DNA from 3 places in the Marinobacter sp. genome. Region 1 is predicted to be linked to each of the others. Evidence: predicted binding sites of a transcription regulator. Region 1 holds the regulator's gene; each other region holds the start of a gene.
What was found. Region 1 encodes FliA, which starts transcription of late flagellar genes. Its sites were predicted from a motif close to CTAAAGTTTNNNNNNNNNNNGCCGNTAA; they were not measured.
Positions count from the first base shown of each region.

Region 2: a site for FliA is predicted at 3,048-3,075, ahead of ACO06L_RS01210 (methyl-accepting chemotaxis protein). Genes of this name have one in related genera too.
Region 3: a site for FliA is predicted at 3,342-3,369, ahead of ACO06L_RS15150 (methyl-accepting chemotaxis protein). Genes of this name have one in related genera too.

Region 1 covers NZ_OZ245935.1:1,356,232-1,364,309, forward strand. The annotation lists gene motD (flagellar motor protein MotD) at 1-755, opposite strand, end outside; gene ACO06L_RS06150 (flagellar motor protein) at 774-1,514, opposite strand; gene ACO06L_RS06155 (protein-glutamate methylesterase/protein-glutamine glutaminase) at 1,514-2,677, opposite strand; gene ACO06L_RS06160 (chemotaxis protein CheA) at 2,743-4,893, opposite strand; gene ACO06L_RS06165 (protein phosphatase CheZ) at 4,910-5,695, opposite strand; gene cheY (chemotaxis response regulator CheY) at 5,716-6,099, opposite strand; gene ACO06L_RS06175 (RNA polymerase sigma factor FliA) at 6,262-7,005, opposite strand; gene ACO06L_RS06180 (MinD/ParA family protein) at 7,037-7,849, opposite strand; gene flhF (flagellar biosynthesis protein FlhF) at 7,935-8,078, opposite strand, start outside.
Region 2 covers NZ_OZ245935.1:266,804-274,881, forward strand. The annotation lists gene ACO06L_RS01195 (DUF1631 domain-containing protein) at 1-1,422, shown strand, start outside; gene ampD (1,6-anhydro-N-acetylmuramyl-L-alanine amidase AmpD) at 1,492-2,118, shown strand; gene ACO06L_RS01205 (histidine kinase) at 2,119-3,006, shown strand; gene ACO06L_RS01210 (methyl-accepting chemotaxis protein) at 3,127-5,157, shown strand; gene ACO06L_RS01215 (cob(I)yrinic acid a,c-diamide adenosyltransferase) at 5,200-5,757, opposite strand; gene ACO06L_RS01220 (ketopantoate reductase family protein) at 5,772-6,665, opposite strand; gene ACO06L_RS01225 (valine--tRNA ligase) at 6,671-8,078, opposite strand, start outside.
Region 3 covers NZ_OZ245935.1:3,323,864-3,331,941, reverse strand. The annotation lists gene dctP (TRAP transporter substrate-binding protein DctP) at 266-1,312, shown strand; gene ACO06L_RS15160 (TRAP transporter small permease subunit) at 1,398-1,946, shown strand; gene ACO06L_RS15155 (TRAP transporter large permease) at 1,943-3,253, shown strand; gene ACO06L_RS15150 (methyl-accepting chemotaxis protein) at 3,439-5,013, shown strand; gene ACO06L_RS15145 (hypothetical protein) at 5,103-5,678, shown strand; gene ACO06L_RS15140 (sodium-dependent transporter) at 5,787-7,184, opposite strand; gene ACO06L_RS15135 (methyl-accepting chemotaxis protein) at 7,350-8,078, opposite strand, start outside.

The DNA of each region.
Region 1 (8,078 bases):
TCACGGGAAATCAGCAATACCACCCGGCGATTTCTGCGCCGCCCCTCTTCTGTGTCATTGCGGGCAACCGGCTGATACTGGCCATAGCCCACGGCCGCCAGACGCTCCGGCTCGATGCCCTCCATCACCAACATCCGTACCATCGACGCCGCCCGGGCCGCAGACAATTCCCAGTTGGAGGGATAGCGGGAGGTACTGATCGGCTGGTTATCGGTGAAGCCTTCCACTTTGACCGCGTTGTCCCTGTTATTCAGGACAGTGGCGATCTTCTCGACAACATCAAACGCGTCGTAATGGGGCTCTGCGTCGCCGCTGCCAAACAACAGACTGTTGGGCAGATTCAACTCCAGCCACTCGTCACTGGTCTCCAGCGACACCACCCCCTGGTTGATCAACTCATCGAATTCCATCGACAACTGGTCGGCCATGGCCCGCAGCGCTTCCGTTCGGGCCTGGGCGTCCATCTCCGGATTACGGGGGGCTTCGGTCACTGCCGGCGGAATGACATTCTCTGCAGGAGCATTATGTGATCTTTGCGGCTGATCGCCAATCTCAATGGGCTGGAAAGACCGCTGGGGCGCGTTAAACACACCGGTCAGGGTTTCCGACAGGACTTTGTACTTGCCTTCGTTGACGGACGATACCGAATACATCACCACGAAAAAGGCGAACAACAGCGTGATGAAATCCGCATAGGAAATCAGCCACCGCTCCTTGTTGTGCAGATCATCCTGGGGTTGCCTACGGCGCCGCATAAGTTGGCCTGCGCATGCTTACTGCAGGAAGCCCCGCAGCCGCAATTCGATGGATTTCGGGTTTTCACCCTCGGCGATGGCAATAATGCCGTCGATCATCATGTCCTCGTATCGGGTACGTTCCCGCACGATACCGCGCATCTTGTTTGCGACCGGGAAGAACAGCAGGTTGGCCAGGGCCACACCGTAGATGGTGGCCACAAAGGCGGTCGCGATCCCGCTGCCCAGGGACTGTGGATCCTCCAGGTTCGTCATTACCTGGATCAAACCCATCACAGCCCCGATGATGCCGATGGTCGGCGAGTAACCGCCCATGGCCTCGAATACCTTGGCAGACTCCAGATCACGCTGCTCACGGGACTCCAGGTCCACCTCCATGATGCCTCGGATGGTCTCGGTTTCCGCCCCGTCCACCAGCAGTTGCAAACCCTTGCGGGCAAAGGGTTCAGGCTCGCGCTCGGCAAGACCTTCAAGGCCCAGCAGGCCCTGCTTCCGGGCCTTGACACTCCAGTCGATCACCTTGCCGATACCATCTTCCAGATTGATGAACGGCGGAACGAATACCCAGCGCACCTGGGTAAAGGCCCGTTTGAGCATGGGCCAGGAGGTCTGCAGGATGGTCGCCGCCAGGGTACCCCCAATGACGATAATGGCTGCTGGCCCGTTGAACAGGGAGCTAACGGCCCCGCCCTCGAGCAGATTACCGCCGAGTATGGCGGCAAAGGCCAGTATGACCCCGAGGAGACTCAGGATATCCATCAGCAGACACCTTCGACCAGGCGTGGCCCGATTTCGTCCAGCGACAGAACATCATCGGTCAGCCCTGCCTTGGCAACGGCCATGGGCATGCCATAGATAACCGACGACTTTTCATCCTGGGACCAGATGTCGGACCCGCTCTGTTTCATCATCCGGCAACCTTCTTTGCCGTCCGAGCCCATGCCGGTAAGAATGACACCCAGCGTCTTACCCGGAAAACTCCTGGCCAGGGAACCGAAGGTTACGTCCACACAGGGCTTGTAATTGAGCCGCTCGTCGCCCGGCAGGATACGGATCCTGGCCTGACCGCCCCGATTCTCGACCATCATCTGTTTGCCACCGGGTGCCAGCAAAGCAAGGCCGGGCCGCAACACATCGCCATCCTGCGCTTGCCGCACTTCAATCCGGCAAAGCTTGTTCAGGCGTTCAGCGAAAGCCGGCGTAAAACTGGCCGGCATATGCTGTACCAGTACGATGGGTGCCGGGAAAGTGGCGGGTAACGCGGTCAGCACTCGTTGCAGGGCAACTGGTCCGCCCGTCGAAGTACCAATACCAACCACCGCGTAATGCTTGGCGGCGCCTCGCCGGGCATGGCGCCTCGGTGCTTCGGCGTCACTCGGGGAACTGGTCGGGGCTGCAGGGCTGTGTGTGTCCGGGCGCTGGCGCGGCGTGATGTCCGGACGAGGACGTGCCGTTGTGCCTGGTGCCCGGGAAGCGGGCGCCGACGGCTCAGGACGGGCCGGAGCAGCAGGCCGGTTGCCGGGGCGGCTGCCAGCCACGTCAAGAATTCGATCGATCAGGATTTTCTGGAGCTGGCTGTTGTCCCGGGCAATTTCTTCAAAATTCTTGGGCAGGAAATCAACGGCACCCGCCTCGAGCGCGTCGAGGGTCACCCGAGCGCCCTCGTAGGTTAGGGAAGAGAACATGAGCACCGGAGTCGGATGCTTGCGCATGATTTCGCGCACGGCGGAGATGCCATCCATCACCGGCATCTCGTAATCCATGGTGATTACGTCTGGACGCAGTTTTTCAGCCAGCTCCACGCCTTCCCGACCGTTGGTAGCCGCACCAACCACCTTGATCTGGCCGGAGCTGGTCAGGATTTCCGTCAGCCGTTTGCGAAAAAACCCTGAATCGTCAACGACCAGGACAGAAACTGTCATCCACTTCTCCTACCCAATCCATCGTTCTCCGGCCTTCTCTGGCCACAGTCACCTGAAGTCCCGGCTCAGCCGTAGTGTTGCAACAGGCTTGGTACATCAATAATCAGCGCAATCCGGCCGTCGCCAGTGATGGTGGCGCCGGCCATTCCCGGCGTACCCTGAAGGGCGCGCCCGAGGGGCTTGATCACCACCTCTTCCTGCCCGACCAGCTGGTCGACAACAAAACCGACCTGTTTGGTCCCCATGGCCACGATGACCACATGGGCGTTTTCAGGCACTTCCTGGGAAGTGCCGCCACGAACCAGCCATCGCTTGATATGGAACAGCGGGAATACCTTTTCCCGAACCACAATGCACTCGCGGCCGTCGACGATATTGGTCTTGGTCAGGTCCAGGTGGAAGATCTCGACCACATTGACCAGCGGCAAGGCAAAGGACTGGTCCCCGAGCATGATCATCAGGGTGGGCATGATGGCCAGCGTCAACGGAACCTTGATGACAATCCGGGACCCCTTGCCCAGTTCCGATTCAATGCTCAACTGGCCATTGAGCTGGCCAATCTTGGTTTTCACCACATCCATGCCGACACCACGACCGGAGACATCTGAAATCTGGTCTTTGGTGGAAAATCCGGCCGCGAAAATCAGATTGAAGCACTCGGAATTGGTCAGGCGATCAGCGGCATCCTGGTCGTAAATCCCCTTCTCAACTGCCTTCCGGCGCAGCACTTCCGGATCCATGCCGGCGCCGTCATCCTCTATGAACAACAGGATATGATCCCCTTCCTGCTCGGCAGACAGGGTAACGGTACCCTGGCGGGGTTTACCTGCTTTCTCGCGCACCTCCGGGGCTTCGATCCCGTGATCGACCGAATTCCGGACCAGGTGAACCAACGGATCGGACAGCGCTTCGACCAGATTCTTGTCCAGGTCGGTATCTTCACCATGCATCACCAGGTTGACCTCTTTCTTGAGGTTCCTGGCCAGATCACGGACCACCCTGGGGAAGCGACCAAACACCTTCTTGATCGGCTGCATACGGGTCTGCATCACGGCAGACTGAAGATCGGTGGTGACCACATCCAGGTTGGACACCGCCTTGTGCATGTGCTCGTCTTCGCTTTCGTTGCCCAGACGCTGCAGGCGATTACGCACCAGCACCAGTTCGCCCACCATATTCATGATGTCATCAAGGCGCTTGGTGTCGACACGAACCGTTGTTTCCGCCGCAGGCGCGTTCTCGCGAGCGGGCATGGCAGGTGCGGCAGCGCCTTTGGCTTCCGGCTTTTCGGCTGGCTTAGCGGCCGCCTTCGGCTTGGCCGGCTCTTTCGGCGCGGACGGCTCTTTCGGATCCGCGGACTGTCCTGGAGCTGAAGGCTCTTTCGAAGCTGAAGGCTCTTTGGAAGCTGAGGGCTCTCCCCCGGCGGTCGGACTTCCTCCTTTGCCGTGAAGATCGTCCAGCAGTTTTTCGAATTCGTCGTCAGTGATCAGGTCATCGCTGGCACCGCCCTCTGCCTTGGCGGCCGGCTTTTCTTCTTTGCTGACAGCCTCTTCCTCGCCCGCAGGTGCTCCGGCAAACTGCCCTTTTCCGTGTAACTGGTCCAGCAGCGCCTCGAATTCGTCGTCGGTAATCTCGTCGTCTCCGGAACCCTCCTGGTCACCCGCAGCCGCTCCGGAGCCTGAAGCTGGTGCCTGGCCTTCGGATTTTTCGTCCTCCAAGGCATCCAGAAGCTGTTCGAATTCGTCGTCGGTGATATCACCACCGTCTTCTGCCGGTTCGTTCTCTTCATGCTCAGGTTGAGAAGCAGCGGCGGGTGCCCCCTCGCCCTCCGGCTGGGCCAGGGCATCCAGGCGTGCAATCAGTTCGTCCGGGGCTGGTGTCAACTCCTCGTGATTGCGGACCTGCTCAAACATGGCATTGACGTTGTCCAGGGCTTCCAGAACCACGTCCATTAACTCAGAGTCCACCTTGCGCTTGTGATTGCGCAGGATATCAAAAACGTTCTCGGCGGAATGGCAGCAATTCACCAGTGCTTCAAGCTGAAGGAAGCCCGCGCCGCCTTTAACGGTGTGAAAGCCACGGAAGATGGCGTTGAGCAGATCACTGTCGTCAGGATGTTGCTCAAGATCTACCAACTGCTCTGACAGCTTTTCGAGGATTTCGCCGGCTTCTACCAGGAAGTCCTGCAAAATCTCTTCATCAGCATCAAACGCCATGCGTTACCCTCTTCATTCAGAAACCGAGACTGGACAACAGGTCGTCTACGTCGTCCTGTCCCGAAACTACATCTTCACGCTCATCGGCCTTGATCTGGGGCCCGACGCCCTTCTCCGCAGACTCTTCTTTTTCTTCAATCTGGTGCACCGTGCCCGTGAGCTGGTCCACATGGCTGGCCATCACCACCAGGCTGAGCATCTGTTCCTCAACCTCTTTCACCAGGGCAGTGACCTTCTGGATAACCTGCCCCGTCAGATCCTGATAATCCTGGGCCAGCAGGATTTCCGACAGGTTGCTGTACATGGTGTCAGCGTCGGTAGCCATACTGACGAAAAAGCGATCAATCCGGCCATAAAGCTCCCGAAACTCGGCCGGCTGCATTTCCCGGCGACGCAGACGCTGCCACTCATCGCGCAAAGCAGCGGCCTCGTCCCGCAGGGCATTGGCCACGGGCATGGTTTCCTCAACCAAATCCATGGTCCGGTTGGCCGCTTCACCAGTCATCTGCACGACGTATTCGAGGCGATCGGAGGCATCTGTCATCATTGACAGTGCTTCCTGCTGTTCGGCGTTACGGGGATCAATCTGGAAGTTCCGGATTGCTTCGTGCAAGCTCCGGGTCAATCGCCCGACCTCGCGATACAGACTCTGATCCCTGACCTCACTGAGTTCATTGATCAGGGTCATGGCTTTGGCATAATCACCCGCATCAACACTCTCTGCCAGTTCTGCTGCCTGCCGCTGGAGCTTTTCCGTCACCTCCGGTTCAAGGCCCCGATGGTTCTTTTTGCTATCGCTCATGAGAGCCATCCGACCTCTGGTTACTGGATTCTTTCAAAGATTTTCTCAATCTTTTCCTTGAGCACCGCGGCGGTGAACGGTTTGACAACATAGCCGTTCACGCCCGCCTGGGCAGCGGCAACAATCTGGTCCCGCTTCGCCTCAGCCGTTACCATCAATACCGGCAGGGTTTTCAGGTTCTCGTCCGCCCGAACGGCCTTGAGCAGATCGAAACCGGACATGCCTGGCATGTTCCAGTCGGTGACCAGAAAATCGTACTTGCCGCTCTTGAGCATCGGCAGAGCTGTGTTGCCGTCGTCTGCTTCATCGGTGTTGGTGAAGCCCAGATCACGCAGCAGGTTCTTGATGATCCGTCGCATTGTGGAGAAATCATCCACAATGAGGATTTTCATGTTTTTGTCCAATGGGACCTCCAGTTAGTAACACCCGGAATTCGTTTGACCTTCGCGTTCAAAGTCTAGCAGGCCGCTGTTTTAACCGCTTATTGTCAGACCTTTGCTTCGGTTGTAAAGCATCGGTTACCAAAAACTACAGACTGCCTCTTCGAGGACACAGACTGAACGCAATCAGCTGTCCGATTCCTGGCGCCAATCCGACAGCCGTCCCCGAAGGCGCAGGGCCGCCTGGCTATGAATCTGGCTTACCCGGCTCTCGCTGACGCCAAGCACTGCACCAATCTCCTTGAGGTTCAGTTCTTCCTGGTAATACAGGCTCAGCACCAGTTTTTCCCGTTCCGGCAGGTCTTCAATGGCCTCAGCGAGGCTGCGCCGGAAGGCATCGGAGGACAATCCCTCAAGGGGATTATCCTGCGTCTCTGTCTGTTCTATCGGCAGCTCTCCGGATTCATTGAGCTCATCGAGGCTAAAAAGTCGGCCGCTGTTGGAATCGGAAAGGTAAGAGTGATATTCCGCCAGCCCCATGCCCAGCTCCTCGGCCACTTCCAGATCCTGAGCTTCACGACCCAAACGGTCTTCAACGGCCTTGATAGCCTGGGAAATACGGCGGGCATTGCGATGGACGGAACGGGGAACCCAGTCGCCCTTGCGGATTTCATCCACCATGGCCCCGCGAATCCGGATGCCGGCGTAGGTCTCGAAGGTTGCACCTTTGGTAGAGCTGTAGCGCTGGGCTGCCTCAAGCAGGCCGATCATGCCGGCCTGCATCAGGTCTTCAAGCTGAACCGAAGCAGGCAGGCGGGCCATCAGGTGAAGGGCAATTTTCTTGACCAGCGGCGCATGCTGCTCAATGAGCTGTGACGGCTTCTGCGCACCCGACTGGTTATAGATTCCGAGGTTTTTCGCCAATGTCATGTATCCGGGTTTTTGTTTGACTGGATCCGATTCAGACTTCGACGAGCCGCTCCACAAAAAATTCCAGATGCCCGCGGGGAGAGGACGGCAACGGCCAGCTGTCTACCTTATCCGCCAGAGCCTTGATAGCCAGTGACGCCTTCGCCCTGGGGTAGGCATCCAGCACTGCACGCTGTCGCTGAACCGCTTTCTTCACAGCCTCATCGTAAGGCACCATCCCGACGTATTGTAGTGCCACATCCAGGAAGCGCTCGGTGACCCGGGTCAGTTTTTCGAAAAGATGCCGGCCTTCCTGCTCGTTTCGTACCTGGTTGGCAAGGATACGGAAGCGGTTGGTACCGTAGTCACGGTTCATGAGTTTGATCAGGGCGTAACAGTCGGTAATCGACGTGGGCTCGTCACAGACCACCAGCAACAACTCCTGGGACGCTCTCAGAAAGCTGACCACCGATTCCGAGATACCGGCAGCGGTATCCACGATCAGGACATCAATCTGATCCCCCAGCTCGCTGAACGCGTTAATCAACCCGGCATGCTCCATGGGGCTGAGCTGGGTCATTCTCTGGGTACCGGAGGAGGCAGGAACAATCTTGATGCCGCCGGGACCATTCACCAGAACGTCCTTGAGATCACAATCGCCCGCCAGCACATCCTGAAGATTACGGTTGGCGGTAATACCAAGCAATACGTCGATATTGGCCAGCCCCAGGTCGGCGTCGAGCAGCACCACTCTCCGGCCTTTCTGCGCCAGGGCGATTCCGAGGTTCACCGACACGTTACTTTTGCCGACTCCACCTTTGCCGCCGGAAACTGCAATCACCTGTACCGGTTGTGCTTTGCTCATACTGTTTTTTGTCTCTCGCCACGTCTAGCCGGGGGCTGTTGTTCGGACGCTCGCTGTTTGTTTGTCCGGTCCGGGGTTCATGAGTTCAGGCCCCCTCTGCGACCGCCTGCTGTTGCTGGAGTGTTTTAAGCCGGTCCACGGCCAGCCGCACCAGCGGAACGGCTTCTGCGTGGTGCAGGTCTTCAGGAATTTTCTGCCCGTCTGTGTAATAGGCTACCGGCAGACCGGT
Region 2 (8,078 bases), 1.1 Mb from region 1:
TACATTGACACTGATCGACTGATGGCGCGTCTTACCGAGGCCCAGTCGAGCAGCCGGCAATGGGGCGATGGTGCCGTTGTGCCACTTAACGAGCAGCTTCAACCCATCCTGCGCTCCGGTGACGGAAAAAGCCTTCATGTGGGGCAGGTAGACAGTGATGTGATCAATCTGGTTTCAATGCTATTTGACTTCATCCTGGAGGATCGTCAGTTGCATCCGGTGATGAAGGCGTTGATCGGTCGTCTGCAGATCCCGGTGCTGAAGGTGGCGTTGAGTGACAAAAACTTTTTCAATCGCGGCGGTCACCCGGTTCGCAAGCTGCTTAACGAGCTGGCGCTGTCAGCCATTGGTTGGACTGAGAAAAAGACAGGTCAAAGGGATCCACTTCGGGAAAAGATTGAGTCGGTGGTAGATCGGGTGCTTGGCGAATTCACCACCAACGTCAGTTTGTTCGAAGAGTTGCTTAAAGATTTCAGTCACTTCATGGATCTCGACCGCAGGCGTCGTGAGCTTGTGGAGCAACGTCTTCGGGATGCGGAAGAGGGGCGAGCCCGTCAGGAGCGGGCGTCCCAGGCGGCAGAAGGATTGGTACAGGAGCTGACTGAGCAGCGGGACATTCCAGAGCCGGTTGCCGGTCTTCTCAACGAAGCCTGGACCAAGTATCTGCAGTGGGTGGTTCTGCGGGAAGGTGAGGAAAGCGATCGCTGGCAGCATGCCCGGAACCTGACCGAACAGCTGGTGTGGAGTGTCGATCCGCGGCCGGTCAATGATTCCACCCGGGGAGAGCTTCTGCGGGCAATTCCAGCCATCGTGGATGACCTTCGCAAGGCGCTTCAGGAGATTTCCTGGGACCCCTTTGCCACCGATGCCGCCATTCGTGATCTGGAACTGGCACACGTGGATGTTTTCCAGCGGCTGGTAACCGCGCCGTCGCGTCCGGAATCACCAGCAGAACCTGAGGACCTGCCGCAGCCGGAACCCGAGCGTTCGGTCGAAACGCCTGTGGCCCCTCAAGCGCCAGTTGAGGAGTTGAAGCAAACTCCGGTTCCGGCAGAGCCCGTGGAGTCACCCGTTGCGGTGGTCAACGAAGCGCCTTCCGAAACGGGAGGGAAAACCGGAACAGAAGAGTCGGCTTCGGTATCGCCACAATGGCTGGAAAAGGCGGAGAGCCTCCGTGTAGGTTCCTGGATTGAGCTAACCCGCGACGAAACCAAGGTGCGCTGCAAACTTGCGGCCTTTATCAAGGCTACCGGCAAGTACATCTTTGTGAACCGCAGTGGTGCCAAGGTGGCCGAGTATCTGCGCCAGGAGCTGGCCGCAGACATGGAAGCCGGAAAAATCAGCATGCTGGATGACGGCCTGATTTTCGACCGGGCCCTGGAGTCGATCATCGACAACCTCCGCAGCAGCCGCAAGGACTGATTCGTAGCAACCGTGGCAACTTTGTGATTCAATCAGAGGCTGTAATGCTCTGAAACTTTTGGAATTACTTTGCCCGATTCAGACGTTTTTTCCGAACGCCCTTCAGCCTCCGGTACCGATGGAAATTCGCTTCGCGAAACCGGGCGGATTTCCTTCGCCCGCTGGACCCCTTCGCCGAATTTCGGGCCTCGTCCGGATGGAGCAGGCATCTCTCTTCTGGTCGTCCACAATATCAGCCTGCCTCCGGGTCAGTTTGGTGGCCGCGAAATAGAAGACTTCTTCTGTAACCAACTCGACCATTCTGCGCACCCCTACTTCAAGACTATCGAGGGCGTCCAGGTGTCTGCGCACCTGCTGATTCGCCGCGATGGCGCGCTGGTCCAGTTTGTCAGCCTGCTTGATCGGGCCTGGCATGCCGGCCGATCGTGTTTTGAAGGGCAGGAGGAATGCAATGATTTTTCCATCGGGATTGAACTGGAAGGGACCGACGACACCCCTTACACCACCGAACAATATCGCATGCTGGCGAAAGTGGCGGACCTGATTATGACGGCCTGGCCGGATGTCACGGCCAATCGGATTACCGGGCACTGCGACATTGCGCCCGGCAGGAAGAGCGATCCGGGGCCTGCCTTCGACTGGCAATTTTTCCGGGCAGCCCTCCAGGCAGTCCAGGGATCCGGGAGGAACGTCTGAATGGAGTTTGTTGTGTTTCTTCTGGCGTATATGGTACGCAGGCGTCTGGATTCCCTGGATCTGCTGTCCGGGGATGAGGTCTGGCGTCGGTGGTTTCGCAATGGCAGCCGGGTCAGGGCGGGCCATGAGTCGGGGATTGCTATCGGGCTGGCGCTGGTTGTATTGCCGGCCTTCCTGCTGGGTCTTGCGGAATATCTCCTGGTAGCCTCCGGCTGGAGAATGGCCGCTTACCCATTGGAGTTCCTGGTTCTGGTCGTCCTCATGGGTACACCCGGCTGGCGACAGGTGCTCCGGGCTTACGCAGAGGCATGGCAGCGGGGAGACATGCAGTCGGCGTGGCATCATGTGAAAGATCTTTTACCGGCCGATGAACGGGGTGCAGCGGTGTCTCCCGAGGCCATGCATCTGTCCCTGTCCAAGGCATTGATGGTTTCGGTGTTTCAGCGCTTCTTCCTGGTGGCTTTCTGGTACGTGGTTGGCGGTATCGGCCTTGCGGTTCTGGCGCGTGGTTTGGTCGCGCTTGCCGATCAATGGCTTCAGGCGCCGGCCAGGCCGCGTTTTGCGAGAATATCGGACCTGGCCGGCTGGGTCCCCGCAAGACTTCTTTCTTTGACCTTCGGGATAGCCGGAGACCTTGCCGGCTGGCTGCGGGAAACCCGCCGCACCCTCACTGGTGTAACCAAAAAAGCCGGGGAGGTCCTCATGATTTCGGCCAATGGGTCGTTAACCGGGTATGCACTGGATCCAGCCCGCTTTTCCCGGGTTCACCCGGATGAGTGGACAGCGTTCGGAGGACGTAGCCTGAGAGCAGTAAGGGATTTATTGAACAGAAGCATGCTGGTATGGATATGCACGCTCGCTCTGCTGGTCATTTCCGGGGTTGTCTGACCTGGATTTTATAAAACATTACAGTTTAACAACAAATAATGCTTAAGTTTTTAAGACTTTAGGCGACAATATAAGAAAAGAACATACGTTCAGTTGTTATTTGCCAGCACGAGGGTCACTGTGAAGCAACTCATTAATCCTGCCATTGCACTGATGAACCGGCTGCCAATGGTCTACAAGTTCAGCCTCATCAGCATTCTGTTCCTGTTACCGATCGGTGGACTGTCCTGGCTTGCCATTTCCGAGCTGAACCGCTCGGTTCAGACCATGACTCGAGGTGTCGAGGGGCTTGAACAGCTTCAGCAGGTGGATCGGCTGGTGGACGCCGCGATGGATTATCGGGATTACCGTTCACCGGCAATTATCAAGGATGAATCCGCTATTACGGCAGTTTCTGAAGAAGCGGCCGGTGAGATAGACGACACTCTGGCGGCACTCGTTGCCGAAGAGCGTTCGTTCGATACAACCGGCTCATGGGCTGAACAGGTGCAGTCCCTTCGCCAGGAGTGGGAGGCACTCCGGGCGGATGATAACTATCAGGGCAGCTTCGATCCCCAGTTCAAATATTATCAGGAGTTTGTCCAGAAGGCCCAGGCTCTGCTGTCCGCGACCATTGAAATTTCAGGCTTGGGGCAGGGAGCCTCGAGGGAGAACCAGCTTATTCTTGGCCTGGTCAGCGACTCGCTCCCTGCCGCACGCACCGTGATCGGCCGTGCAAAATCCTACGGCATCTTCGCGCTGGTTGAGGGTCAGGTGGGCTATGCACTGAGCGAGACCTTGAACGCGATCTATGACCAGCTAACCAATCGCAGCTCATTGCTCTCACCTGCGTTGGCCCTGGCCTCCGAGGCATCGCCGGCGTTGACCGAGCAGGCGGGCAATGCGATTCAGCGGGTTGATGAGAGCCTGATGGTGGTCCGGGATCAGCTGGATCTGAACGTGATTACGCCAATGCGTCTGGAAATGCCCTGGACCGAATACGACGATTTGATGTCCGGGCAACTGGCTCATTACGACGAGGTCAAGACGGCTGCGTTCAGTGTGGTCGATTCGAACCTGCGAGCACGGCTCGAGAGTGAGATTAACCAGCGTCGGCTGATCGTCATTGCTCTCATTGCCATCCTGCTGGTGGTCGTCTATCTCTATATCGGTTTCTTTATGTCGGTGCGCACCGCCATCAACCGCTTCAGCGAGGCTGCACGGAGCGTCGCTGCCGGTGATATGACCACCCATATCATGTTGCGTAACCGCGACGAGCTGGGCGAACTGACCACTGAGTTCAACAACATGACCGACCGGATTGCCGAGCTGATTCGCTCGGTCAGCCGGACCACGGCGGATGTGGACCAGCAGGCGACCCGGGTCAACGACACCGCGGCTGCCAACAGCGAGGCCGTGGCACGCCAGATGGAAGAAAGCGGCCAGATCAACGAGGCCATGAACCAGATGGTTGAGGCGGTCCACGAAGTAACAGAAAGCGCTCACCGGGTTGCAGACAGCGCCAGTAACGCCGAACAGGATACGGAAACCGGGCGTGGTGTGGTTGCCGACACCGTTGAAACCATCAACAAGCTGGCGGGCGAGATATCTGGCGCCGTGGAAGTGATCAACCGGGTCAGCAAGGACAGTGACAACATCAGCCAGGTGCTGGTCGAGATCAAGGCGATTGCCGAACAAACCAACCTGCTGGCTCTGAATGCCGCTATCGAGGCTGCCAGGGCCGGTGAGCAGGGGCGCGGTTTTGCGGTAGTTGCCGATGAGGTTCGCTCGCTTTCCCAGCGTACCCATAAATCCACTGAAGAGATTGAGGGTATGATTTCCCGCCTTCAGAGCGGCGTGAAAGATGCGGTGTCAGCCATGACCAACAGTCGGGACGTGACCGAGGCGACGGTGCAGAAGTCGGGTGAGGTCACGGAGGCTCTGGACAGGATCGCCAAGGGTATTTCGGTGATCGTGGATATGAGCCACCAGATTGCCCAGGCGGCGGAAGAGCAATCCGCCGTTGCCAAGAACGTGAATTCGAACGTTGAGCAGATCGGTGAGCTGGGTCAGAGGACTGCCGCCAACGCCGAGGAGACGCTCGGTTCCTCGCGGGAAATGTCGCAGCTGACCGCCTCACTCCAGCGCCTGGTGGAGGCCTTCAAGGTCTGACTGGCGCCAGCTTCCGAGTAACAGTGAAGACAAATCCGGCCCCTAGAGGCCGGATTTTTTTTGCTCCCAGAGAATTTCCTCACCACCATCGCGACGGGCCAGGACGCGGGCGATGACAAACAACAGATCCGACAGACGATTCAGGTAGTGCCGGGAGGCGGTATTGATAGAATCTTCATGGCCGAGGGCAACAACGACTCGCTCCGCCCGACGGGATACCGCCCGGGCCAGGTGGCACTGGGCTGCCGCAGGTGTGCCGCCAGGCAGGATAAAGTTCTTCAGAGGTGGCAGACCCTCGTTATGGCGGTCGAGGGTGTTTTCCAGCCATTCGATATGATCATCACCGATCACGCGGCTGCCGGGGATGGCAAACTCGCCTCCCAGATCAAACAGGTGGTGCTGGATGCGGCGCAGGCTTTCAATCAGTTCGTCGTCGCTGTCGAGAGTCTCGATCAGCAGCCCGATGTGACAATTCAGCTCATCGGCGGTGCCCATGGCTTCAACCCGCTGGGCATTCTTGGCAATACGGTTGCCATCGGCCAGGCCCGTGGAGCCATCATCTCCGGTGCGGGTGTAAATCTTGGAAAGGCGGTTGCCCATCAGTCTGCTCCTGATTAGTGTGACGACAGTTGTTGTACCCGTTCGGTCAGCATTTGGTTCACTGGCGTTTTGATACTGAGTTCATTTCCCAGCTGTGTCAGGTAACCGTTGATAAAGTCTATCTCGGTTCGGCGGCCCCTGAGAACATCGGCACGCATGGAGGATGTGTTGCCGGCGGTATTGCGAGCCACCTGCTCGATGCGCTGCCGCAGGGAGTTCGGTGTCTCTCTGATCTGAAGGGAGGCGTCCATCAGTTCTGATAGCTCGTGGCAAAGGTCGTCGATGGTGCTCTGATACAGGTGCGTACTCAAAATCTCGCCATTCGGGCAGTCCAGGATGGCGGTGTAGGGATTGATGCCGGCGTTGATGATGAGTTTTTGCCAGAGTCGCTGGAGGATGTCCGGCTCGGGATGAACAGCCAGGCCGGTGGCTGCCAGCATTTCTACGGTTTTGCTGACGGCGGCTCTGGCGGGCTCGGTCATTGGCCCCACCCAGGTATCACCGGTGCCGGCATGAACGAGAAGCTTCGGCTCCGGCCGGTTGGCGCCTTCGGTGGTGCTGGCGGCCAGGATCGGGCGCTCCGGCCACCGGTCGGCAACAGCCTGTTGGCTGCCCAGGCCGTTCTGGAAAAGCAGGATGGGGGTGTCCATGGCAAACTGGTCGATCACCCCCGCCAGGGCATCCAGGGTGTCACCGGCCTTGGTTGTGACCAGAAGCAGATCTGGCTTGTTACCCGCCTTGAGGAATGGGATTCGTACCGTTGATTCCGGCCCTTTAAAGGGCCGGAAACGGTAACTGAGATCGGTGTCGGTCGGCTCGCCAGGCCTGGCAATGAAGGCAACGCGACCCGCGGGTAGCATTGCGCCCCAAAGCCTGCCCAGAGAGCCTGCACCGAGAATACCGATCATGCCGGTTACATGGCCTCGATGTCGGCCCTTTGCTGGCTCAGGCGAGCCTGGCTGCTCTGGGCGTCACGGAGTTTCTCCTGCTCCTTCTCAACCACTTCGGCTGGGGCTTTGGCGGTAAACTTCTCGTTCCCCAGCTTGCCCTCCAGGCGGCCAATCTCTTTCTGCAGGCGCTCCAGCTCCTTGTCCAGGCGCTTGAGTTCCGCATCCTTGTCGATCAGGCCGGCCATGGGGACCAGCACTTCCATTTCTCCCACCAGTTGGGTGGCGGACATCGGCGCTTTGTCACCCTCGAACCAGTCAAGGCTCTCCAGCTTGGCAAGGGAGCTCAGGAACTGGCGGTTGTCGTTCATGCGACGCTGATCTTCCGCGTCTTTGCCACGCAGCAATACCGGGATCTTTTTCGCCGGGGAAATGTTCATTTCACCACGGATGTTTCGCACTGCAACGATGACGCCTTTCAACCATTCAATATCGGCGGTCACTGCAGCATCCTGCTTGGTGGCATCCGGCTGTGGGTAGGCCTGCAGCATGATGCTGTCTCCGGTCTTGCCGGCCAGGGGCGCAATGCGCTGCCAGATTTCCTCGGTGATGAACGGCATCATCGGGTGGGCCAGGCGCAGGACGGCTTCCAGTACGCGCACCAGGGTGCGACGGGTGCCGCGTTTGGCTTCGGCACTGGCGCTTTCATCATTGAGCACCGGCTTCGACAGTTCCAGATACCAGTCGCAGTATTCGTTCCAGATGAATTCATACAGCGCGTAGGCAGCCAGGTCAAAGCGGTATTGGTCCAGGTGGCGGATCACATCCTGCTCGCAGCTCTGCAGTTCGCTGATGATCCAGCGGTCGGCAAGGGACAGCTCCACCGGCTCGTCATTCACGCCGCAATCTTCGTCCTCGGTATTCATCAGCACGTAACGGGCTGCGTTCCACAGCTTGTTGCAGAAGTTGCGGTAGCCTTCCAGGCGCTTCATGTCCCAGTTGATGTCACGACCGGTGGTGGCCATGGCCGCCAGGGTGAAGCGCAGGGCGTCGGTGCCGTGGGCGGTGATGCCCTCCGGGAACTCCTTTTTGGTGCGCTTGCCGATCTTCTCGGCCAGCTTGGGCTGCATCAGATTGCCAGTGCGCTTCTCCAGAAGGTCATCGAGGCTGATGCCGTCGATCATGTCCAGCGGATCGATCACGTTGCCCTTGGACTTGGACATCTTGTCGCCGTGCTCGTCCCGGATCAGGCCGGTGACATACACGGTATGGAAGGGCACCTGGGGTGTACCGTCTTCGTTCTTCATGAAGTGCATGGTCATCATGATCATCCGGGCTACCCAGAAGAAGATGATGTCGAAGCCGGTCACCAGCACATCGGTTGGATGGAAGGTTTTCAGGCGTTCGGTGATCTCCGGCCAGCCCAGGGTGCCG
Region 3 (8,078 bases), 2.0 Mb from region 1:
AGGCCTAAGCTTTTATTTTTCATCGCCGCTGGACGCCTTCAACGAGCAGGCTTCAGACGCTGATACCTCACTTCCAGGGGTGGGTGGAAACCAGTCTGATGAACTACCCTTACAGGTAGCCCGACTGCAAATCCGAACGACAAACATCCTATTGCAAAGCCCCAATGTTGTGATAGATTCAGAGAATAAAATTCACCCTGCAGTTACGAGTTCTGCACAGTGAAACACAAAGCAAAGCCACTACAACAATGAACGAGGCACGCTCATGAAACTCTTTGCTACTGCTCGCAAGACTCTGACGGTGTATGCGTCAGCCCTTACCCTCGGTATTACCGCTGCGCTTTCCGCGGCGCCCGCCGCTGCACAGGACACTTTTACCTGGAAGGTGCAGTCCCACTGGCCCGGTTCCAGCAGCTCCTACACAGACAGCCTTGGCCGGATCAAACGGGTTCTGGAAGAGCGAACTGATGGCCGTCTGAAACTGCAGCTTTACGAGGCCGGCGCGCTGTTCAAGGCCACTGACACTTTCAACGCGGTAAGCCGTGGCATCCTGGAAATGGGCACCATTTCCCCGGCCTATGCCCAGGACAAGATCTCCCTCGCCGGCATTGCTTCTGGCCTGCCGTTTGCCTTCCGCAACGTTTGGGAGGCCGCCTACTTCCACCAGAACCTGGGGTTCGAACAGATGCTCCGGGACGAAGCGGCAGAGCATGACGTTTACTGGGCCACAGACAAGGTCTATCCCACTGAAATGGTGGTCAAGGAGCCGATTGAAAGCGTGGAGGACTTCAACAGCCTGAAGATCCGCTCCTCCGGCGCCCTGCAAACCTTCTTGACCGAAGCCGGAGCCGCTGCCTCTTATATTCCGGGCAGTGAACTCTACTCAGCCCTGGATTCCGGCATCGTGGACGGCGCCCACTGGGGTGCGGCCCAGGGTGCCTACAGCATGGGCCTGTATGAAGTGGCCAAGTACCATGTGCAGCCTGCCCTGAACATCGCCGGCACCGACGTCATCATCGTCAGCCAGAAGGCTCTGAACAAGCTGCCGGAAGACATGCAGAAGATCGTCAAGGATGCCCTCAACGAGCAGTTCTGGATCCGCACCAACGAATACCAGTACAAGGAGCGCATCACCCTGGCCAAGGCCATTGAGGAACAGGGCGTGCAAGTGAATGTCCTCCCGGATGAAGTCCAGAACAAACTGGTCGCCACCGCCCAGGCCATGTGGGATGAGGAAGGCAAGCGCAGTGAGAATGCCAAGAAGGCACTCGATATGCTGAAAGGTTACCTGGCCGACCTCGGCTATCTCTGATCAGCCAGTGCTCTGACCGGGGCCGGGGTCTTCGACTCCGGCCTTTCTTTCCCCGAACCAATCCAGCATCCCGTGGGAGAATGCCATGAGTGTGATGATCGCCGCATTCATGAGAGGGGTTACCCGTCTCAACGATTTCATCGGCCGGTGGGTTGCCCTCCTGATTTTCGCAATGTTCGTGTTCCTGCTTCTTGAAGTCGGGTTCCGCTATCTGCTCAATTCTCCCACGGTCTGGACCAACGAACTGACCCAGATGCTTTTCGGCATCTACGCCATAATGTCCGGTGGCTACATCATGGCCCACCGCGGCCACGTCAACGTGGACCTGCTGCATTCGCATCTGAAACCACGGAAACGCGCGGCTCTGGACATTGTTACCTCCGTGGTCTTTTTCATTTTCACGCTCGCCCTGCTGTGGTTCGGGATCGACATGGCCCAGGAATCCATGTCCAGTTGGGAGACTTCCTACTCGGCCTGGAATCCGCCTATCTGGCCGGTGAAGCTGGCCATACCCATCGGCACCGCGCTGCTGGTTCTGCAAGGGTTGGTCAAACTGCTCGAAGACATCGCCGTGGCTTTCAACCTCGATTACTACACGCCTCAAGAGTCCGAATCTGAAGGAGATCAGCTGTGAGCATTGAAGCCCTGACTCTCCTGTTCTTCGGTTCGCTGCTGTTTTTCCTGCTGCTGGGGCTGCCGCTGGCGTTTGTTCTCGGTGGCGTCTCGGTGGTGTTCCTGTATTTCACCTGGGGCTTTGATTCCTTCTACATGGTGGCCTCCCAGATCTGGGGCACCATGGAAAGCTTTACCCTGGTCGCCATCCCTCTGTTCGTGTTCATGGCCATGATTCTGGAGCGCACCGGGGTGGCCCGGGATCTTTACCGGATGATGCACCTGTGGTGCGGCGGCCTCAGAGGCGGCCTTGCCCTCGGCACCCTTGGCATCTGTGCGGTGTTTGCCGCCATGGTCGGCATCAGTGGCGCTGCAGTGGTTGCCATGGGAACCATAGCCCTGCCATCCATGCTCGAGCGTGGCTACGACAAGAGCATGGCCCTGGGCGTAATCAATACCGGCGGTGGCTGGGGCATCCTGATTCCGCCCAGCATCCTGATGATCCTCTACGCCCTGATCACCGGCGTGTCTGTCGGCCAGATGTTCGCCGCGGGCATCATGCCCGGCATCCTGCTGATGGTACTGACGGCCATCTACATCCTGGTGCGCTGCCACCTGCAACCGGAGCTGGCACCGGCGCTGCCAAGAGAAGAACGAGGCACCTGGCCGGAGAAATTCCGGGCTCTGCGAGCCGTGCTCCTGCCGATTGGCGTGGTGGTCATGGTACTGGGCTCCATCATCGGCGGTATTACCACCCCGACTGAAGCCGCTGCCATGGGTGTTCTCGGCGCCCTGATTTCCGCCGCCGTGTATCGGCAGTTCAAGTGGAGCATTCTGAAGGAAGCTGCGATCCGCACCTTCAAGCTCACCGGCATGATCATGTGGATCCTGTTTGCGGCCCATGCCTTCAGCGCTGCGTACCAAAGCATGGGCGCACAGGAACTGATCGAGGGCCTGATGAACATGGTGCCCGGTGGGCCCTGGGGCATCATCATCGCCATGATGGTGATCGTGTTCCTGCTGGCCATGGTGCTGGATCCGGTGGGTATCATGCTGATCACCCTGCCGGTGTTCATGCCGATCGTGGAATCCCTGGGTTTCGATCCGATCTGGTTCGGCATCCTGTTCGTGATCAACATGGAAATCGGCTACATGACGCCACCCTTCGGCTTCAACCTGTTCTACCTGAAGGGCATCGTGCCGCCGTCGATCACCATGAAAGATATCTACAAGTCGATCATTCCCTTCGTGATTGTGGAGATCATCGGCATCATCCTGATCATGATCTTCCCGGAGATTGCCACCTGGTTGCCGGATCTGTTTTTCTGAACCGGCAGCCAGGCACTTAACATCACCTTAATTTCCCTCCTGTACCGTTTTGACTTGCGGCATCGGCAAGCGTGGTCTTAATTAAAGATTCAAGTTGCAAAACCTGAAGCCGTTACATAACTCACTAATTACAAAAGACAAAAACATCGCGAATACTTCTATTAATCGGTACAGGAATTCCTTCCATGTCGTTGACCAGCACTATGAACAACCTTCCTGTGGGAAAAAAACTTGCAGGGAGTTTTGCATTTCTTGTGTTGCTGGCCGTAATTATTGCGGTAATCAGTATCCAGACTCTTAGTCAATACAACCAAAGGTCGCTAATCGTTGCGGCTGCCAGTTCGGCGGAATCCTCGCTTCTCGATGCCCGGGCGGACGAAAAGAACTTCCAGCTCAGACGGGATTCAAAATACATAGAACAGGCTAAATCCCTTGCGGACAATGCCGCCGCAACGGTGGCTCCGCTTAGAGAGGTGCTGGTGGTACCGGCCGACGATGAGCGAGTCGACAATATCATCGCGGGCGTTGACCAGTACAAGGCACTACTGGACGAGCTTGAAGACAATGTGAGCGCTCAACCGGAAATCGTGAATCGTATCGAGGACGAGATCCAGACCGTGGCCCGTGCAACCGTCAATACAGCTCTGGAACTGCAGGAAGTTCAGGTCCAACGAATGGAAGAGCAATACAGTTTCGCGGTGAAGGAGCTCATCGCAATCACCGCTGTAGCCGTGATTATAGCTGTTACCATTGCCTGGCTACTTACTAGGGCAATCGTCAGGCCGGTGAATGAGTCGGTCGAAATCGCCAACAAGGTAGCCTCGGGCGACCTCACAGTTGATGTACGCAGCGACAGGGGTGACGAGTTCGGCCAGTTACTGGCGGCATTTGGCGCAATGGTGACCAACCTCCGTGAACTGGTCCGTGAAATCGACACCGGCGCCAGCAGCATCGCATCGTCCTCAGAGGAACTCTCGACCGTCACCAATCAGACGAGCAAGGGCGTGGCAGAGCAGCAAAGCCAAACCGATCAGGTAGCTACCGCCATGAACGAAATGGTCGCGACGGTTAACGATGTGGCCAAGAGTGCAGAATCCGCGTTTCAGGCGGCCAACCACGCCAGCGAAAAATCCGTGAGCGGCGAAAAAGCAGTCAAGGAAACTCTCCACTTTGTTGCTGATCTGAACAAGCAAAGCGCCGAGGTCACCAAGCAGCTGAACAGCCTGCAGGCTGAAACCAACAATATCGGCACGGTGCTGGACGTGATCAAATCCGTCGCAGAGCAGACCAACCTGCTGGCCCTCAACGCGGCCATTGAAGCCGCCCGGGCCGGCGAACAGGGCCGTGGCTTTGCGGTAGTCGCTGATGAAGTCCGGTCACTGGCTCAGCGCACCCAGAGTTCCGCCACCGAGATCGAGACCCTGATCGGCAATCTGGTCAGCAGTGCGGAAACCTCCGTCAACAGCATGGAAACCGGCAACAGGCTCGCCGAGCAAACGCTGGAACGCGCGGAGGTTGCCGGCAGCACCATCCGCGAAATGGCCGAAGCCGTGGAAGAAATCCGGCAGTACAACAGCCAGATTGCTACAGCGGCGGAACAGCAAAGCTCTGTTGCAGAGGACATAAACCAGAACGTTACCCAGATTCGTGATGTGGGCGACCAGTCTGCAGCCTCTACTGAGCAGGTATCCGCTGCAAGTGAGGAGCTGGCCCGGCTTGCAGAGGGACTCAGCACACAGATTGCTCGTTTCAAGGTATGAGACAGGTTGCGAGTTGGGCAGTGTAAGCGCTAAATTCAAGGGGCATCCGGCATAGGGAAACCGGAAGCCCCCAACAAGGAGAGACGCTTATGCACCAAACACTACCTGCATCAATCCGTATCGCAGTTATCACTACGCTGTTTACGTTATTTTCGATGAACACTCAGGCTCAGGGCCTGTCCGACCAGACCATCTCATCGTTTATTGACAGCTTGAAAGCAGCAGAGCAGCTGAGCTCCGAATTTGAGGACCTGAGTAACGATATGGAGAGCCAGAACGATGGCACCATGCCAGACTTCTCCCGCATTTTCTCCGATTCGCTGAAGGAGCTGGAAGGTCACCAGGCCTATGGTCAGCTTGAGGATCTCGTGCAGAACCACGGCTTCAATAGCCTTGAAGACTGGGCTGCAACCGGCGACCGGATCTTCCAGGCCTGGATGGCCATCGAGATGGAGCAGCAGAATCCTGCCGCCCGTCAGGAGATGGACGCGGCCATGGCGGAAATTGAAAACAATCCCAACATGACCGCCGAGCAGAAGGCCCAGATGCGGGCCATGATGCAAAGCGCAATGGGTGCCATGGAGAGTGCCAGCAATGCGCCGCCAGCCGATGTAAAAGCTGTCCGCCCCCATGTTGAAGCCCTGAGGGAAGCAGGCAACTACTGAACTGACATCCCGGTTGCCAGGAAAACAAAAGCCCGACGGTTTAACCCGCCGGGCTTTTTTTGTGCGCGAGTTTGTGCCCGAGCAGCCATCAGGCCGCTCAGGCAGGCATCACGACATCAGGTTGTAAACAAACACGATGGCAACCGCGATAGGCGTGACGAACCGGATCAGGTTGTACCAGAGGGTAAAGGCTCCACCCTGCAGGGCCAGATCGGTTTTCAGCGATTCTTTGGCCACGAACCAGCCGACAAATACCGCCGTCAGCAAACCGGAAAGCGGCAGCAGCACGTTGGCCGTGAAGAAGTCCAGCAGGTCAAAGATGGTCTTGCCTTCGAAGCGCTCGAACATGGCGAGCGGCGCCACGTCGGCCCAGACGTTGAGCGACAGAATCGAGGCAATACCCAGTGCCCAGCACAGCACGCCTACCAGGATGGCACTACCCGTGCGGGCCAGGCTGGTCTTTTCCTCTACCCACTCAACCACCGGCTCCAGCAGGGAAATACCGGAGGTCCAGGCAGCGAACAGCAGCAGGATAAAGAACAGGGTGCCAAACAGGCCGCCCATGGGCATGTTGCCAAAGGCCAGCGGCAGGGTCTGGAAAATCAGTCCGGGGCCGGCACCGGCTTCCAGGCCATTGGCAAACACCACCGGGAAGATGGCCAGGCCAGCCAGAAGGGCGACCACCGTATCCATGATTGCCACGCTGACGGCCGTGCGGCCGATGGACACATCCCGCCCGAGGTAGGAACCGTAGGCCATCATGATGGCCATGCCCAGGCTGAGGGTAAAGAAAGCGTGACCGAGGGCGATCAGCACCCCGCTGAACGTGAGGGCACCAAAGTTCGGGGTGAACAGGAAGCTGACGGCCTCACCAAAATGCCCCGTCGTGGTGGCATATCCGACCGCCACCAGCAGCAGAATGAACAGGGCCGGCATCAGGATGGTGACCGCGCGCTCCAGACCGCCTTTCAGGCCCTGGGAAACCACCAGAATCACCAGTGCCATAAAGAGAGTGTGCCAAAGCAGCAACTGACCGGGACTGGCCAGCAGCCCCCCGAACAACTCACCGATGGAGTCTGCAGTACCGCCGGTAAAGTCACCCATGGCGGCATGCCCTACGTAGGACGCTGCCCAACCACCAATCACCGAATAAAAGGAGAGGATAACAAAAGCCGCAATCATCCCGATGATGGCAGAAATCCGCCAGCCCGGGGCACTGAGATTGCGCTCTGCCACAAGGCGCATACTGGTGATGGGGTTATGGCGGCCATTCCGGCCGATAAACACTTCCGCCATCATGATGGGAATACCGATTACTGCGATACACAGCAGGTAAACCAGCACGAAGGCGCCACCACCGTTCTCGCCGGTAACGTAGGGAAACTTCCAGATATTACCGAGACCGACAGCCGAACCGGTTGCCGCCAGAATAAACGCCAACCGGGAGGACCAGAGACCACGGGCGGCCCCTGAACCGTTGCCCGAAACCGAGTTGGACTGAGTCATGTTGTGTTCCTGTGCTTTTGGCTGAGGAATGTCTTAAAAAGGGATAGCCACGGCGTTGCCGGGGCAATTGGGGCGGGATTCTGCCAGCACTGGCGCGTCGATGCCAGTGCTGGCGCCCTCCCGAACCGGGTTGATTCAGCGGGAGGGCAAGGAAGAAAAAGCTAACTAGCCGTTTTTGCTGATAAACCTGGCGATCAGGTCTTTCAGGCCACGGGACATGGCGCTAAGCCGGTCGCTGCTCTGCTTGGCAGAGTCCGCCTGGGCGTCACTGTGATCGGCCAGCTCAGCGATGTTGGTGATCTGGCGATTGATCTCGTCAGACACCTGGCTCTGCTCCTCAAAGGCCGCAGACATACTGATAAAGCTGTCGGAAATGGTCTCGATCGACGTAACGATATCCTTCAGGGAGTTTTCGGCTTCCCGCACCTTCTCAAGCCCCTGACCAGCCACAGCCTCGCCATCGCGGGTTGCCTGGACTGCTGAATCCACCTGCTGGCGGAAGTCGTCGATAACGTTCTGGATCCGTACGGTAGATTCCCGAGTCCGACGGGCGAGTGAGCGCACTTCATCCGCCACCACCGCGAAACCGCGGCCCTGTTCGCCCGCCCGGGCCGCTTCAATGGCTGCGTTCAGAGCCAGCAGGTTGGTCTGCTCGGCAATCTCGGAAATCAGGTTGGCGGCCTCGCCAATGCTGTTGGTGGACTCACCCAGCTTGCTGATAGTTGCGCCAATCCCGTTTACACGGGTTACCAGTTCCTCGATGGCCACCAGCGCCTCGGCGCTCCGGTCGCTGCCAACACCGGCCAGGCGATTGGCCTCTTCGGCCTCCCGGGCATTGCTGGTAACCGACTCGGCCACCTCCTGGATCGAGGCGGTCATTTCATTAATGGCCGA